DNA from 3 places in the Pseudoduganella sp. R-34 genome. Region 2 is predicted to be linked to each of the others. Evidence: riboswitches for the same ligand, from Rfam matches in the RefSeq annotation. Region 2 holds a riboswitch; each other region holds the start of a gene.

Evidence for each region. Region 2 has a riboswitch for cobalamin ahead of ACN9MW_RS01490 (energy-coupling factor ABC transporter permease). Riboswitches for the same ligand answer to the same signal wherever they lie in the genome.
Region 1: it holds a riboswitch for cobalamin, as region 2 does, so the genes downstream of both, ACN9MW_RS29330 (cobaltochelatase subunit CobN) here and ACN9MW_RS01490 (energy-coupling factor ABC transporter permease) in region 2, are expected to answer to the same signal.
Region 3: it holds a riboswitch for cobalamin, as region 2 does, so the genes downstream of both, ACN9MW_RS10245 (TonB-dependent receptor) here and ACN9MW_RS01490 (energy-coupling factor ABC transporter permease) in region 2, are expected to answer to the same signal.

What each region holds. Positions count from the first base shown of each region.
Region 1 is NZ_CP184572.1:6,365,810-6,371,534, reverse strand. It holds gene ACN9MW_RS29355 (MFS transporter) at 1-604, opposite strand, end outside; gene ACN9MW_RS29350 (hypothetical protein) at 700-1,653, shown strand; gene ACN9MW_RS29345 (YkgJ family cysteine cluster protein) at 1,658-1,918, opposite strand; gene ACN9MW_RS29340 (YkgJ family cysteine cluster protein) at 1,933-2,175, opposite strand; gene ACN9MW_RS29335 (hypothetical protein) at 2,215-2,520, opposite strand; cobalamin riboswitch at 2,671-2,887, shown strand; gene ACN9MW_RS29330 (cobaltochelatase subunit CobN) at 2,928-5,725, shown strand, end outside.
Region 2 is NZ_CP184572.1:316,502-322,226, reverse strand. It holds gene ACN9MW_RS01505 (energy-coupling factor ABC transporter ATP-binding protein) at 1-15, opposite strand, end outside; gene cbiQ (cobalt ECF transporter T component CbiQ) at 12-746, opposite strand; gene ACN9MW_RS01495 (energy-coupling factor ABC transporter substrate-binding protein) at 736-1,089, opposite strand; gene ACN9MW_RS01490 (energy-coupling factor ABC transporter permease) at 1,086-1,766, opposite strand; cobalamin riboswitch at 1,892-2,096, opposite strand; gene ACN9MW_RS01485 (LysR family transcriptional regulator) at 2,099-2,968, opposite strand; gene ACN9MW_RS01480 (enoyl-CoA hydratase-related protein) at 3,057-3,839, shown strand; gene ACN9MW_RS01475 (DUF1800 domain-containing protein) at 3,924-5,570, shown strand; gene ACN9MW_RS01470 (DUF1501 domain-containing protein) at 5,582-5,725, shown strand, end outside.
Region 3 is NZ_CP184572.1:2,220,316-2,226,040, forward strand. It holds gene ACN9MW_RS10230 (DODA-type extradiol aromatic ring-opening family dioxygenase) at 1-310, opposite strand, end outside; gene ACN9MW_RS10235 (hypothetical protein) at 330-1,190, opposite strand; gene ACN9MW_RS10240 (M1 family metallopeptidase) at 1,187-3,376, opposite strand; cobalamin riboswitch at 3,461-3,656, shown strand; gene ACN9MW_RS10245 (TonB-dependent receptor) at 3,729-5,672, shown strand.

The DNA of each region.
Region 1 (5,725 bases), 750 kb from region 2:
CGTGCGGCATGACGAAGGTTGGCGTACTGCCGTCGCGCGCTTCCGGCTCGTGCAGCAAGTCGGGACTGGCGCGCCACAGCAGGATGGCGCTCACGGCGACGATAGCCAGGCACGCGCCCAGCGGGCCGCTGCCACGCCACAGCAACAGGGCCATGCCGCCGGCGCCGGCGAAGCCGCCAAGGCTGAACATGCCGTGGAAACCGGACATCAGCGCGCCGCCGCTGGCCTTTTCGACAATCACCGCCTGCACGTTCATCGCCACGTCCATGGTGCCGAGCGAGGCGCCGAACACAAACAGCGCCAGGCCAAGCAGCAGCGGGGTTGGCGCCAGCGCCAGGGCCGGCAGCGACAGGCAGACCACCAGCGCCGACCACAGCACCACCTTGCGGCAGCCAAAGCGCGCCGCCAGCGCGCCGGTCAGCGGCATCGCCAGCAGCGAGCCCAGGCCGAGGCAAAGCAGCAGCAACCCAAGCGGACCTTCCGCCAGTTGCAGGCGCTCCTTCGCGTACGGCACCAGCGGCGCCCAGGCAGACATGGCAAGGCCCGCAGTCAGGAAAGCCAGGCGGGTGGACAGGCGGTGGCGGTGGTCGATGGTTTGGTTCATGGCTGAAGATTCTAGCATGGAACCGTTTCCATTATGGTCCTTGAGCGTTGGCAGTCGATTATGATGTGCACTGCTCTTATCGCAAGGAACGAGGTATGGATCGGTTTCTGTGGACGCGTGGGAACGGGATTGACACGCTGGCCTTAGGCCGCTTGCGGGCGCATTTTCCAAAGCCGGCCGCTCCGATGGGCGAGGCCTGGTTCATGGGGGCCGAAAGGCGAATGTTCAGTGACTTGCTGGGAAACCTGGACGAGATTGCAGTGCGCGAACTGCAGGAATGTTTTGCTGAAATCGCCAGCGGTACCCGGTCATTCGGTCCGATGGAGGAATGGAAAACCTGGTACCACTACCTGCTTGCGGCGCTCCTGCCGCGCAGCCATGAGGCATGTTTTTCCTACCTGCTGGAATCGTTGATGACTGGGTTTATGGCCATTTACCCGAACGGCGTCTCTCGGGAGCCATACGAAGGCTTTCGGGAAGATGTGCTGCTAACCCTGGGACGGTGCATGATGGATGGCATGTGCTGGAACGGCACCGACATCGCTATCGGGAATATTCTGCGTCAATCAAACGACAACCCGAACCGTGTCTGGCTCTGGTGGGATGCCAGTGGAGATTTCTCCGCTTCGATGTTCTTCTGCCTGAAATATCTGCCTGAGTCTTTAGTCGAGCCTTGGCTGCGTTCCGTGTTCGATATCCCCTCACCGCACTGGCGCGCGCAGGTCGTCGTCTGGCTGGTTGGTGCGCATGGGATCCTGAACGACACAATGCGGTGGCCATCTGAATTTTCGCTGGAAGCCCGACCATACATCGGTTGGGAATGGAGTCATTGTCTCGAGGCCAGGCTGACGGTTGTAGACGACAGCGGCGCGCCGCCGGTAGCGGCGCTTGTCCCTGAGGCTGCCCGAACGGCAACGCTGGACGTGGTTCGATCGTACTTCAGCGAAGATCGATTCCTGGAATGGGTCACTTGCATTGCGACTGTTCCATATCTGGAAGCGGAACTGGCTGAAATTCCTTCGACATTCGCAACGCTCTACGTTCGCTAGCGGCTCACGGACAGGTTTCGCGTTCCAGCACCGCGAGCCACGTCATCGCCTGTTCCCGACTCTCGCCGCACATTTCGGCCGAAGGCTGCAGGCCGCCGCAGAAGGCCGGGCGTTCCGGCTTGCCGAAGATCTTGCAACGGTTATCGTCGCCCAATTGGACGCAGCGCACCCCGGCCGGTTTGCCGTTCGGCATTCCGGGAATCGGGGACGTAATCGAGGGCGCCGTGCAGCAGGCGCCACAGGCTGGGCGGCATTGGAAACTCATGGTGGGCCAGTATTTTACAGCTTCGGCCAACCCAGCCAGCGCATGGCCTGCTCGCGCGACTCACCGCACACTGCTTCGTCGGCCCTGAATTCCACGCACACGAGGGGGCGTTCGGGCAAGCCATACAGCTTGCAGCGCATGTGTGAATCGAGCTGGATGCAGGGCACGCCTGCCGGTTTGCCTTCAGGCATGCCGGGAATCGGGCTGGAGATCGCGGGCGCCGTACAGCAGGCGCCGCATTGTGGACGGCACGGGATCGGGGTGCGGTTCACAGCCGTGCGGGCGGCTTTGCCTTGCTAATGGATAACGTGGTGCGTGCGGCCGCCGAAGGCCTTGAGGGCGTCGGACAGCGACACTTCAATCTGTCCCAGGTGGGCGTCAGCCAGCACCCAGGGCTCGCCGTCCGCGGCATGGCGCTTGGCCACTTCACGTTCGACCATGGCCGCCATGCGCTCATGCAGCACTTGCTGGTAGCGCGGCGAATCCGGATTCCCAGCCTGGGCACGGGCATACATATCGGCCCCTTCCCAGAGTTCCTGGATGCGCTCATCCGCAAGTCCGGAGGCGGCTGCCAGGACTTGTAATGTTGTCTTGTTATGCATTTTTACTCTCCCAGACACGTTCTTTGACGCGTACTTAGCAGTAAATACCTAATTCTCACGAATTACCAATCATTTCTAAGAAGTGGATCTTTATAACAACAGTCGTTGCTCTTCTGGCTAGATTGTTGGCCAAGTGCAGTCTGTTAGAATGACGCACGTTATGTGATTGGTGCCTTCCTGCAAGCCTGCCGGGAGGTGAAACGGGAAGCCGGTGCCGCGCGGGATAGCCATCTTGCGCCAGTCCGGCGCAGCCCCCGCTGCTGTAAGCCGGACGAAGCTGACCAACGCCACTGTGCATCGCACGGGAAGGCCAGGCCAGCGGAGGAAGAAGGCGAGCCAGAAGACCGGCCGGTCACTTTTGATTGTGCGAAGCCCGGGGTGTGGTTTTGCGTGCTCGGAATCCTGCTGTGCCTACCACTACCTTTGCCCGGACCATTGTGGTCCTGCTATGTGCGTTCGCTTGCGCGCGTGCCAACGCCGCCGTGCTGTTTGCCATCGTGACCGAACGCGCTGCGCCTGTCGCCATCGAGGCGGCCCATCGCCACCTGGCCGGCCATCCCCAGGACCGTATCGTGTTGCGCACGCCCGCGCAATGGATGGCGGCCGACGACAAGCAAGCCGCCCAGTGGCTGGCGCAGGCGGACAGCATCCTGGCCGTATCGCTGTTCGGCGACCCGGCCCGGCGCCTGAAGGAATTCTTGCCGCGCCATGCCCGCCCGCAGGCCAGCGTGCTGGCCATGAATGGCGAGGCCACGCTTAGCCTGCTGTCGCGCGGACGGCAGGGCAGCTTGCAGGGCTTTTCGCCTGAAACGCTGCGCCAGCTCTCGACCGAGCAGCCGCCGGAAGCGGCACTGCAGGCAGCCAGGGCGCGACCGGCGGCAGGCCAGTGGCTGGCTGCGCGCCAGGTCTGGCAGGCCGGTGGCCGCGACAACACGGCAGCGCTGCTTGCGCACCTGCTCGACCCCTCGCGCGCCCTGGCCGAGCCGCAGCCGGAACCGACGCTGCGCCTGCGCGCCGGCCAGCGCGAACTGCACGACGCGGCGGCATGGGGCAGGGCGGCGCAGCTAGGCCTGCAGGCGCGTCCTACCGTGGTAGTGCTGGACCTGTCGAACATGGATGGCACGGTGCCCGATGCCGTCTGCAAGCAAGTCGAACGCATTGGCCAGCAATGCGTGCAGGTGCTGCCGCGCTGGGGCGGCGCCTCGCGCGAGGCGCTTGAGCGCTTGCCGGAACTGATTGCGCCTGCCGTGCCGGCCGCCATGGTGGTGCTGCAGGACTTTGTGGTGGGCGCCGCCGAAGGGCGCGAAGCCGTCAGCGAGGCATTCAAGAAGCTCGATATCCCGCTGTTCAAGGCGATCCGGCTGTCCGACCGCACCGCCATGCAATGGCGCTTGTCGCCGGACGGCTTGCCGCCTGATTCGGTGCAGTACCGCGTGGCGCTACCCGAGCTGCAGGGCATCGGCCAGCCCATCGTGGTGGCGGCACTGGGCGAGCCGCAGCGCGACAAGCTGACCGGCATCGAGAATCGCCCGCCGGTAGTACTGGCGGCGGAAGCGGAGCGCCTGGCTGCGCGCGTCGAGCGCTGGCTGGCCTTGCGCGCCAAATCCAACCGCGACAAGCGCGTGGCGCTGGTGTACTACAATCACCCGCCGGGCCGCCAGAACATCGGCGCCGACAACCTTGATGTGCCGGCTTCGCTGTTCGACATGCTGCACGCCCTGAAGGACGCCGGCTACACGGTCGGCGAATTGCCGGCCACGCCGGAAGCGCTGCTTGACCGCATCATGGCGCACGGCGTCAACCTGCCTGAGGACCGCGGCGCCTTGCGTGAACTGGCGGGCTCCGTGAACAGCGTCAGCGCCGCCGATTATGCGAAGTGGTTCGCGACGCTGTCGCCGCGCGTGCAGGGAGAAATGACCAGCGGCCTGCTGGGCCGCTTGCACGCCGACGTGCTGGAAGCGGAAGCTGCCGGCGAATGGGCACTCGGCCGCAAGCAGGCGGAAGTCGTGATCAAGGAACTGCAGCACCTGGTGGAGGGCGCCGATCATCCGCAGCGCGAGGCGGCGATCCGCGACCTGGCTGCGCTGTCCGATGGCTATGCGGGCTGCCTGCAGGCGAAGGCGCCGCGCCGCTGCGCTGCGCTGGAGCCGCTGCGACGCCGGGTCGCGTCCTACGGCATCGAGGGCTTGAAGGGCTGGGGGCCTGCACCGGGCAAGATCATGGTCGACAGCGGCAAGCTGCTGGTGCCGGGCATCCAGTTCGGCAACGTGTTCATCGGACCACAGCCGCCGCGCGGCTGGGAAGTGGACGAAGAGCTGCTGCATGCGAATACCAGCGTGCCGCCCCCGCACCAGTACCTGGCCTTCTACCACTGGCTGCGCGACCGCTTCAAGGCCGATGCGCTGGTGCATATCGGCCGCCACTCGACCTATGAGTTCTTGCCGGGGAAGGCGGTCGGACTTTCGGCCGACGACTTTCCCAGCCTGATCGCGGGCGACCTGCCCGGCATCTATCCCTATATCGTGGACGGCGTCGGCGAAGGCACGCAGGCCAAGCGGCGCGGCCTGGCGGTGATGGTTGACCACCTGACGCCGCCGCTGGCGTCCACGCCGCTGTACGACGAACTGCTGTCGCTGCGCCAGATTGTGGAGAGCTACGAGGCAGCCAGCTCCGACACGCTGAAGGCCAAGGCGGCGCAGCTGATGCGCGAGCGCGTTGTGGCCCTGAACCTGAAGGCGGAACTGGAAGCGTCGATGGCCGACGTGCTGGCCGTGCGCGGCATCGGCTTCGACGCGGCCGACGACGACCTGCTGGCGCACGAAGTGGGCCACTACCTGACAAAGCTGCAGGAAAAGTTCATGCCGCACGGCCTGCACATCTTCGGGCGTCCGTGGAAGCGGGACTCCATCGACCTGATGCTGGAATCGATGAAGAAGGGCGGCATCGACGATCCTGAGGTTGCGCGCAAGCTGGCTGCGTCGCCGCTCAATGAAATGCGCGCGCTGCTGGCGGGCCTGGATGGCCGCTTCATCGAACCGGGCAAGGGCAACGATCCCCTGCGCTCGCCGGAAGCGCTGCCGACCGGCCGCAATTTCCATGCGGTCGATGGCGATATCCTGCCGACCAGAATCGGCTACCAGATGGGCTCCAGCCTGGCGGCCAAGGCTGCGGCGCGTGAGCATTCCGATGCGGGCAGCGAAGGCAT
Region 2 (5,725 bases):
GATCAAAGGCGTCATAGCCTGTCACGCAGGGAAAATGCCAGCAGCAGCACGCTCGCCAGCAAGGATAGGGCAAGCTGGCGTCGCGCATGCGGGAAGGAAGCCGGCAAGTGGCGCAGGCTGCCCTCGAAGGCGCGCGCATCGGCCGCCATTTGCAGTGCCGACGCGCGCTGCCATACCTGTAGTGCCATCTGGCCCGTCAGCAACCCTATCGACCGCCAGTGTTGGCGCCAGCCGCCATGTCCCAGGCGCGCAGCTTGCGCGGTACTGCCTTCGTCCCATGCCTGGCGCAGCACGAACAGCATGCGGTAGCACAGCGCCATCAGGTCCAGCAGCAGTTCGGGTACGCGCAGGCGGCGCAGCAACATCAACAGGTCCGGCATCGGCGTGGTCAGCACCAGCCCGAGTACGGCGGCCAGCGCGGCGATCGAGCGCAGGGCAATGTACCCGACTGCCGGCGAGAGCCCAGGCGCCCACCGCCAGCCGCCCCCGCCGTCAGGCGTGACCAGCATTGTCAGGCAGGACAGCAAAAGGAAGCCGACCGGCGCTACCGCTACGGCAAAGTAGGTCCGGATCGGCACGCGCGCCCCGGCCAGCGTGGCGAGCATGGAGAGCAGCGCGAGCACGGCCAGCGTGTCAAGGCTGCGGGCGAGCCAGGCGGCAGCGATGCCGGCCAGCGCGAACAGGCCCTTCGCGCCTGGAGCGACGGCCTGCCAGCGCGAGGCGTAGGCTGCGGCGTCAATCCGCATGGGAATCCTGCTCCGGCACCGAATCCCCCTGTGCGCAACGTTGTTCGCGCTCGCGCGCCATCGATGTGCCGAGCCAGAAACCGATCACGCCCGCGCCGATCGCAGCTTGCAGCGCGAACAGCAGCGACGCGATCTCTCCGCTCGGCGGTTCGAACAGCGGTGCAAACCAGGGTTTGTAGTGTGGTGCGATGATGCCAATCGCCTGTTGCGCACGCGAATCCGCTCCGCTGAATGCTGCTGGCGCCGCGCCGCCCGGCTCCGCCGGCGGCATGTCTGCAAACCACAGCGGCAAAACGGTCAACAGGATGATGGCCGCCCAGATCAAGCCAGTACGCGCCTTCATGCCGACTTCTCCTTCACATGCGCCATCACCGGCAGCAGGCGCAGCTCGTGCGCATTGAAGCGCGCCATCGCATTCACCACCAGTACGGTCAGCAAGCCTTCGCTGATGGCGATCGGCAGTTGTGTCAACGCGAAGATACCGGCGAACTTGGCGAACGAAGCGCTGATACCACCGATCTGATCAGGAAAGGCCCAGGCCAGCTGTGCAGAAGTGGTCAGGTAAGTTGCCAGGTCGCCGATACAGGCGGCCGCGAACACCGCGACCGCGCGCGATAGCCCGAGGGCCGCCGTGGAGCGGAATACGCCATAGGAAACGAAGGGCCCGACGATCGCCATGGAGAACACGTTCGCGCCCAGCGTGGTCAAGCCGCCGTGGGCCAGCAGCAAGGCCTGGAACAGCAGCACGACAAAGCCGACCGGCACCATCGCCGCAGGACCGAACAGCAGCGCGCCAAGCCCGACGCCGGTCGGATGCGAACAGCTTCCCGTCACGGACGGCAGCTTCAGCGCAGACAGGAGGAAAGCGAAGGCCGAAGCAACGCCAAGCAGCATGCGCCGCTCGGGGTGCGCCTGCAAGCCGCGCGCCATGCTGCGCAGGCCCCAGGCCAGGAAAGGAGCGGATACGGCTGCCCAGCCAAGCGCATGCGCGGGCGGCAGGAAACCTTCCATGATGTGCATTCGAAACCTCCCGTCGAATGGTCTATGGGAGCACCTTCATGGGAGAATCGGGAGACGGTCGACAGGGGGCAGGCGGGCAAGACGCAGGAAGCCGGTCGACAGCGGCTTCCCTTCACCCCGGAGAACAGTGCTGGCAGTATCGGGCCGGTATTCTGGCTCGCCTTCATCCTCGTCCGGGCCTTCCCGCGCGTTGCGCAGTGGCGTATTTCCGGATTCGTCAGGCTTACAGCAGCGGGGGCTGCACCGGAGTGGCCGCACATGGCAGCGTCACCGGTTTCCCGTTTAACGCGCATCCAGGACAGGACGCGCGCACCCAATTGCCGAATAGTACATTAAAGGTCTCTTGCGTGGCAAACGCCTGTGATCTCGGTCAGGAAGGCTGCCATTGCCTGTACGCGCAGGCTCGCTTTCAGGTCGCGGTGATAGACCAGCCACAGGTCGCGCGATACTGGCGTGGCCAGTCGCCCCATTCGCTGGAGCGCCGGCTCTGCATCACCGATGAAACATGGCAGCATGGCGGCGCCCACGCCGGAGCGGGCGGCGGCGATCTGCGTGGGCAGGCTGTTGCACGCCAGGACTGGCGGTTTGCCGTCGAATGCAGTGCGCAGTGCGGCTGCCATCGGCAGGCCATCCCAGGCGCCGTCCCAGCTTATGTAGTCACCGCTGTCATGCGAAACAGCGGCTGCGCGGTAAAGGGCGAAATCGACCTTGCCGATACGCCTTGCGATGTAGTCGCCTGCTCCATCGTCCGGAGCGGCCATGCGCAGCGCCAGGTCGGCTTCGCGCCGCGACAGGTTGACCGCAGCCATGGCGATATCGAGCTCCACCCTTAGCGCCGGATGCAGCGTTCGCAATGCCGCCAGCCTGGGCGCGACCAGGAATTGCGCCAGCATTTCAGTAGTCGCCAGCCGCACCACGCCGGACACTGCGCGCTGCGCATCGCCCGGCGCAGCAGCGGCAGCCATGGCCTGCTCCACCTGCCCGGCGTGCGCCAGCAGTTCACTGCCGTCATCGGTCAGCGCATAGCCGCTTTGCTGGCGCAAGAACAGCTTTCGGCCAGTGCGGCGCTCCAGCGCGTCAACGTGGCGCGAGACCGTGGATGCGCTGGTGCCCAGTACCGCAGCAGCGCCGCTAAGGCCGCCGCTTCGTGCAACCGCGAGAAAGAACTTCAGCTCATTCCAGTCGAAGGCAAGGTTTTTCATTTTCGGAAAACTGTTTTCTGAACTCACAAAACTATGTCCAATTCTGGAAACCTATACTAACCTTAATTTCAACTCCCGGAGCCAAGCCATGACTGTCCTGTATGGAGAATCCGCCGGCATCGCCGTCATTGCATTGAATCGCCCCGATGCGCTGAATGCGCTCGACCTGCCGACCTTGCAGCGACTGGAAGAAATGCTGGACATGGCGGCCGCCAGTTCCGCAGCCGGCGCCGTGATACTTACCGGCACCGGCTCCAAAGCCTTCTCCGCCGGCGCCGACATCAAGTACCTGAGCCAGGCTACCCCGCTGGAAGTACGCGAATTCGCAAGGCTTGCGGTCCACATCACGCACCGCATCGAGAATCTTGGCAAGGTCGTGGTGGCGGCCCTGAACGGACACGCCTTGGGCGGCGGGCTGGAACTTGCCGAAGCATGCATGATCCGCATCGCAGCCAGCCATGCAAAACTCGGTCATCCTGAAGTGCGCATCGGCGCTGTTGCTGGCTTTGGCGGCACTACCCGCCTTGCGCGCCTGGTGGGGAAAGGCCGCGCAGCGGAAATGCTGCTGCGCGGCCGCATCATCGATGCTGAAGAAGCCCTGCGAATCGGCCTTGTGCAGCAGGTGGCCAGTCCCGACGCGGTGATGGATGCAGCGCGCGCCATCCTGTACGAGATCCTCGACCAGTCCCCGGACGCAGTGCGCCTGACATGGGAGGCCCTGCACCGTGGCTTGAACATGACGCTGGAAGAATCCGCAGGCTTGGGCGCCGACTATTTCGGGCTCGTCGCGGCAACGGAAAACTTCCGCATCGGCACAGATGCTTTCGTTAAAAAAGTCGCTCCCGACTACATTCGACAAAGGGTTGAATAAAACCCACAAAACCTGCGCACGATAGGTTTTGCTCATCCATTTCTAGCTATACTGCCCCCTTAAGGAAATTTCCGAGGGGCAACAATGGACGATACAATCGAGAATAATGAGAGCTCGCTAAAGCTCTCTGCGACCCTGGCCGCGGCAACCTTGCTGACAGCGTGCGGAGGCGGGGGGAGCGAAAGCAAGGGCAGCGACGGAGGTACGACCTCGCCGGTGCCACCCCAGGTCGAATCGATTGCAGGCGCCCAGGCCGCACGTTTCCTCGCCCAGGCCTCCATGGGCGCAACGCATGATCAGATGACTCGGGTCCAAGCGCTCGGCTATAGCAAGTGGCTGGACGAGCAGATGGCGATGCCCACTTCGCAATCGCGTTGGGATTGGCTGATGGCGAAGGGCTTCAACGCCATCGAAAACAAGAACACCCAGGCCGGCATCGACGCGGCACTGTGGGTCAAGCTGATCACGTCCCCCGATACCCTGCGCCAGCGCGTGACGCTGGCCTTGTCCGAAATCGTCGTCGCCTCCCTGGATGGCTTCACCGGTGCCTGGCGTGCCTTCACCGGCGCCGCCTACATGGACAATTTGGAGGCCAATGCCTTCGGCAACTACCGCACCTTGCTGCAGCAGGTCACGCTGTCGACCTCGATGGGCGAATACCTGACCTATCGCGGCAACGCCAAGGCCAATCCGAAAACCGGCTCCATGCCGGACGAGAACTACGCCCGCGAGATCCTGCAGCTCTTCACCATCGGCCTGCTGAAGCTGAACCCGGACGGCACGGCGACCGAGCAGGAAACCTATACCCAAGCCGACATTTCCGGCCTGGCCCGTGTATTCACCGGCTGGGACTCCGACCTCGCCGGCGGTACCAGCGACACGCCGGATTACCGCAAGCGCCCGATGACCCAGGTTGGAACCAAATACGAGCCTGGCGAAAAAATCTTCCTCGGCACCACGATCGCCAGCGGCGTCGATGCGGCAACGGCCCTGAACAAGGCGCTCGACACGATTTTCGCGCATCCGAACGTGGCGCCTTTCGTATCGAAGCAGCTGATCCAGCGCCTGGTCACCAGCAATCCAGCGAAAGAGTACGTGGCGCGTGTCGCTGCTGTCTTCAACAACAACGGCAGCGGCGTCAAGGGCGACCTGAAAGCGGTCATCAAGGCCATCCTGCTGGACCAGGAAGCACGTTCCGCGGCCAACCTGACGAACGCCGGCTTCGGCAAGGTGCGCGAACCCATCCTGCGCTTTACCGCATGGGCGCGTGCCTACAACGCCACCTCGCCGAGCGAAGCCTGGGCCATTGGCAATACCAGTGAGCCCTCGTCCCGCCTGGGACAAAGCCCGCTGCGCTCGCCGAGCGTCTTCAATTTCTTCCGCCCCGGCTACGTGCCGCCGGCACTGGGCGTGGTCGCACCAGAATTCCAGATCGTGAACGAAACCAGCGTGGTCGGCTATGCCAACTACATGCAGACTGCCATCAGCAGGGGCATTGGCGACGTCAAGGCGGATTATTCGAGCCTGCTGCCGCTGGCCGACAACGTGCCTGCCCTGGTTGACGAGATCAATCTGGTGCTGGCGGCCGGCCAGTTGGGCGCAGACACCGTGACCCTGATCCGCAACGCTGTCACCAGCATGGCGACCGGCACCGACGCCGCGCGCGCCAACCGCGTCTATGCGGCGCTCACGCTGGTCATGGCATCCCCCGAATTCATCGTACAGAAGTAAAGGCCACCACCATGACTAATCAAGCTTCGCGCCGCGCCTTCCTCAAGCGCGCATCGGCACTCGGCGTAGCAGGCGTGGCGGCGCCCTGGGCCATCAACCTGATGTCGATCGCCGAGGCGGCGGCAGCTACTGCCAGCGACTACAAGGCACTGGTC
Region 3 (5,725 bases), 1.9 Mb from region 2:
CGGCAAGCAGTTCTGCCACGCGTTCGGCCAGTTCCGGCGAGCCGGGGGCGGGGTACTGGATCTGGTAGGTATGCGGCGGAAAGCCGCCGTAGTCGTAGATCATCGGCGGCCTGGCCGACGATGAAACGAGGAAGTCGCGTCCCTCCCAATGGGCGGTGACGACCAGCAAGGCCTTCGGCTTGCCGCCGGCCTGGCGCGGCAAGTCGCGCAGCGATGCATCGAGTTGGTCGTAAGCGTTGCCGAACTGGTCACGCATCCAGGGCCATGGGCCGCCGCCGTGGGACAGGAAGAAGGTGGGCAAGGTAGTCATGCCCACCAATATACTCTGGTCAGCGATTCGTTGCAGACAGCGACATCAGCGCAAACAGGCGGGCGGCGCGCATCCACGCCATCGCCAGGGCGATCAGCTGTGCCAGCACGAACGCAGCTACCAATAGCGCGGCATTGCTGCCGGCCACATTCAGCCGTGCCACTGCCAGCACGGCCGCCAGCAGCAGGCCGCCCGCAGTCAGCGCCGTGTAGGCGCCCAGCATGGCCGCGGGCCGGCGCAAGAGAAGCTTGACGCCCCACCACCAGGCCTTGACGGCAGACGTGCGGCGGCGGTCGATCGCCAATTGGGCGCGCCCGGCATCGAGCGTCAGGTTGGCCAGCGCCACCAGCAGGGCTGTGACGACCGTGGCTGCCAGCTGCCAGCGTGCCGCATCGGCTTCCAGTACCGCCTTGCCGGCATAGTTCTCGGCAGCTTCCGCCAGCGCACCGCCCAGTGCAAACACCACGCCCAGCGGCACGATCGCCCACAGCAGCATGCGGAACATGCGCGGGTATTCGGCGACCCCGCCTGCGCACAGTTCGCGCAAGGTGGCGGTTTGCTGCGCACGGCCGGCAGTGACGATGGCGCCGGTCAGGAACGGCGACAGAAGCAGGGTCAGGACCAAGGCAGCGATGCCGCCGGCTTGCAGCGAAACGGCGTTGCGCCGCAGTTCGGCGGATATGTCGGTGAAAGCGAGGCCGTCGAGCGCGCGCGCCAGTTCGGGGGCGCGCACCGAGTTGTCCAGCAGCGGCGCCAGGCTATTCCAGATGGGCAGGGCCAGCAGGGCTGTCGGCAGCAGCATGGCGATCAGCCAGATCAGCATCAGGCGCCATTGCAGGGCGGCGCGGCCGGCGTGTTTGAGGTTGGTTGTCAGCTTCATACAGTGGCGATGAAAGAGAGCAGGGTCTGGATGATGGCGGCCAGGTCGACGGTCCAGCGGCGCGACGCGCTGCCGTCCTTCTTCAGGGTGCGGCTGTCATCGAGCTTGCTGACGTCGAGCAGGTGTTTGCCCTCAGGGTCGAGCTGGGCGGATACCGCTTTCACGGGCTTGGTCCACTCGTAGGTATGCCAGCGCTGTTCGCCGCCCCAGAACACGGTCTCCTTGCTGCCATCGGCGAAGGTGACCACCAGTGTTTGCGAGACATCGGCGCCGCGCCGGCGCACGGTGACCCGTGTCAGGTAGGGGAACGGGCCAGTGCCCGGCTTGGCTTCCGGGTTGGCCTTTTCCCATGCATCGCGCAGTTGTTCGACGTGCTGGTCGACCTGCTCTTCGCTCAAGTCGGCAAGCTTGCCGCCCTTCATTTGCCGGCCCGGCAGTGGCAGCACCTCTTCGCTGCTGAAGGAGGAAATGCGGTCATCCACGCGAGTGGTGGCGTAGACCTGCTGCGCGAAGACGGTTTCCACCAGCTGGCGCTGGCCGCTGACTTCTGCCAGCGTCTCACGGAAATCAGCCACGCTTGGGTGGCGGAATTTCCAGCGGCGGTAATACTCCTTGAAGGCGCGCTCCATGGTTTCCTTGCCCAGCTGCGCTTCCAGGTCGTGCATGACCAGGGTGGTGCGCGAATACACCGGGCCAATGCCTTGCAGGCGGGTATAGGCATTCTGGCCCAGCGGATCGGAGGGCTCGTCACGCGGCGTGCCCTGGCGTTCGAACTCGAAGCCCTTGATGGTGGGCGCAAATCCGATCGCGCGCAGGAACGGCGTCGTGAGGTAGGCCTTGCGGCCCGTATCGCGCAGCATGCGCTGGTTCCAGTACTCGTTCAGGCCTTCGTCCAGCATCGGCTCTTCGAACTCGTTGCTGGCGAGGATGCCGTAGAAGTAGCCATGGCCGAATTCGTGAATGGTGACGAAATCCAGCGCCGCCGATGCGAACGTGCCCGGCTTCAGGCCGGCAAAGTTGTCGACAGTGAAGAAGGTGGGGTACTCCATGCCGCCCGCTTCGCTGGCGTTATGCGGAGGAATGACCACAGTCACGGTTTTGTACGGATAGGGGCCGAGGGTCTTCGAGAAGTAGTCCAGCGAATCCTTGGTGGCCTGCAAGGCAGGCGCCGCGTTGGATGCGAATTCCGGCGGATAAAGCACGGTGATCTTCACTTGCGGGCTGCCGGGCCCGGTCCAGGTGCCGGTCAGCGGTGCCGCAGTGCGCTTGTCGGCGGTCCACGCGAAATCGTGCACGTCGCCCTGCACGAAATGGTGGGTCAGCTTGCCGTCCTTTTCCTGCGGGGCGCCCTGCAGTTCGCCGGTGGCTCCCACGGTATATTCCCTGGGGACGGTGAGCTTGACGTCATAGCTGCCAAAGTCCGCGTAATACTCGGATTCCGCGTGGTATTCATGCGCGTTCCAGCGCACCGCGGTGGCGCCCCGTTCGCCCGGCAGTTCCAGCACGGCGATCTTGGGGAACCATTGCGCCACCAGGTGGAAGCTGTCGAAGTAGCCGCTGCGCGCCATCACGCGCGGAAGCTGGTCGAAAAAGGCGATATCGAGCGTGGTGCTGGCGCCCGCTGCGACAGCCTGCGGCAGGTCAAGGCGCACCACGGTCTGGTCGGCCGCCGGGCCGCCGTCGGGATGCACGAAAGTCCACGGCACCTTGGCGCCGCCTTGCTGCACGCTGCGCAATTCCGTGTAGCCCCATTCTCCATCTTTGCTCAGGGCGCTGTTGCGAATGCCGCTGCCGGTTTTGCGCTCCTCGGTGTGGAAGGTGCTGTAGCCGTTCTGGAAGGCATTCAGGTACAGGTGCAGGTAGACGCTGCGCACCGGTTCGGCGCTGCGGTTGCGCCAGGTCAGGCGCTGCTTGCCGTCGATGGTGTGCTTGACCGGGTCCAGGCTGGCTTCGATCTGGTAGTCCACCACGCGGTCGGACAACGTGGCCTCCTGGCCGGTGCGGATGCCGCCCCAGGCGCCGGGAGCGCTGGGCTGCATGACGGCGGCCGCCTTGGCTGGCGCCAGTGCGATGCCGCTACCGGCTTCCGGCACGGTGGCGGACGTCGCGCCACCGGCCCACAGGCTGGCCTGGACCGCGACCCCGCCCAACAGGGCGGCCGCGGCCAAAAGGTGAGTGATGCGCATAAGACTCCATTAGGTTTTTTGCAACACCAAAATATAGCCCGGGTGGCGGCCGATTGCCAAACTTTTATGCCAACTTTAACCGGCGTATAATGGCGGCGCCTTGGTGCCCGCCTCCTGTTCATGGAGGCAGTTAAACGGGAAACGCAATGTGCTGCCCCCGCAACGGTACGCAAGCGCCGTCATTGAGACGGCAGGCCGCGCCAATTAGCCACTGCTGCTGCAGGAAGGTGGCCCGGTCAGTCTTGCCAGCCCGGATACCGGCCAGGGAGGTGGAAGCGCGCCCGCGCAGGGTTCGTCTTCTGTGGATTCCGGCTGCGGGGACGCAGGCGGATACTCTTTCTACTGATTTGCCATGACCTTCATCACTTCGCGCTGCGCCGTTGCCGCAGCGGTTGCCCTGTGCTTTGCCGCAGCGGCCCAAGCCCAATCGAACACCGTTGTCGTTTCCGGTTCCCGCTTCGCCAGCGATCCGTCGCTGCTGCCGATCGGCGCCACCACCATCACCGCGGCCGACATCCGCCGCGCCGGCGTGTCCGACGTCAACCAGGCGATCCGCAAGATCGGCGGCGTGTACGGCCGCCAGAGCCTGACCGGCAGCCCCGACTTCGGCCTCGACCTGCGCGGCTTCGGCACCAACAGCGACCAGAACGTGGTGATTGTGCTGGATGGCGTGCGCCTGAACGAAAACGAGCTGTCCAGCGCAACCCTGTCCACCATTCCGATCGACATGGTGGAGCGCATCGACATCATGCGCGGCGGCGCCAGCGTGCTGTATGGCGAAGGCGCCACCGGCGGCGTGATCCAGATCACCACCAAGCGCCCGCAAGCCGGCGAGCGCAGCGGCAATATGTTCACTGAGCTGGGCCAGTTTGACAGCGGCGAGGTGCGCGCCAGCGTGGCACAGGGCTTCGACGGCTTTGCCTTCGACGCGTCGGCCGGCCACCAGCGCTCCGACAACTACCGCGACAACAATGAATTCAAGCAGTCGCGCCTTGACGGCGGCGTGAAATTCAGCACCGGCGTGGGCAGCTTCTCGCTGCGTGCCGACATCGCGCGACAGGACCAGCGCTTCGCCGGCAGCCTGACGGAAGCGCAATTCAACGCCAATCCGCGCCAGACCCTGACCCCGAACGATTTCGGCAAGCTCGATAGCGACCGATATACCGCCGCCTGGGAGCACATGGTAGGCGCCTTCGACCTGGCTGCGGAGCTGTCGCATCGCAAGAAGGAAGCGGAAGCCACTTATTTCAGTCCATGGGGCGTTTCCAGCTCCGCCTACGACACGAAGCAGACCCAGTTCTCGCCGCGCGTGCGCCACCTTGGCCAGTTCGACGGCATGCTGAATGAACTGGTCGCCGGCTTTGACTTCGGCCGCTGGAACCGCGTCACCACCGCGTCCTTCTCCGCCGCCGACGCCAGCCAGCGCAGCAAGGCTTTCTACCTGCGCGACGAAATGAAGTTCTCCGGCCCGCAGCAATTCCGCCTGGCCGCCGGCGTGCGCCGCGAACTGTTCGACAAGGATTCGATCGATCCAGTGCCATTCACCACCGCCACCTACAGCGTGAAGCAAGCCAACAACGCCTGGGAAGTGCAGGGCAGCATGCTTGCCGCGCCGGGCCTGACAGCGTGGGCCAAGATTGGCCAGAGCTACCGCGTCGCCAACTCCGACGAGAACGGCTTCACTCCGCAGGCCAACAAGCCGCTGGAAACCCAGACTTCGCACGATGCTGAAATCGGCCTTGGTTATGCGCAGGGCGCCGCCAAGCTTGACGCGCGCATTTTCCGCCACAACCTGGACAACGAGATCTATTACGACCCGACCGCAGGCATGTTCGGCGCCAACACCAACCTGGCGCCAACCCAGCGCAAGGGCTTCGAGCTCGATGGCAGCTACCGCTTCGCGCCGGAATGGCAGGTGCAGGGCCACTTCCAGCAGGTGGATGCCGAGTTCCGCTCCGGTCCGAACGCCGGCCGCGAACTGGCGCTGGTGCCGAAGAACATCCTGACCGTGCGCCTGGCCTGGCTGCCGTCCGACGGCCAGAGCGCCGACATCGGCGTGCAGCGCGTCGGCAAACAGCGCTACGGCAGCGATTTCGACAACAGCTGCGACGCCCGCATGCCGGCGTACACCGTGGTCGATGGCCGCTACGCGCGCAAGTTCGGCCAATGGGAACTGGCTGTGACCGCGCTGAACATGTTCGACAAGGAGCATTTCAGCCAAGCCTTCAGCTGCCGCGCAGGCATCTACCCGAACAGTGGCCGTCAACTGAAAGTATCGGCACGCTACGACTTTTAAGCGCTTAAAACAGGCTTAAAAATGCCCCGTTGGCGCCTTTTTGGCCCACGGGG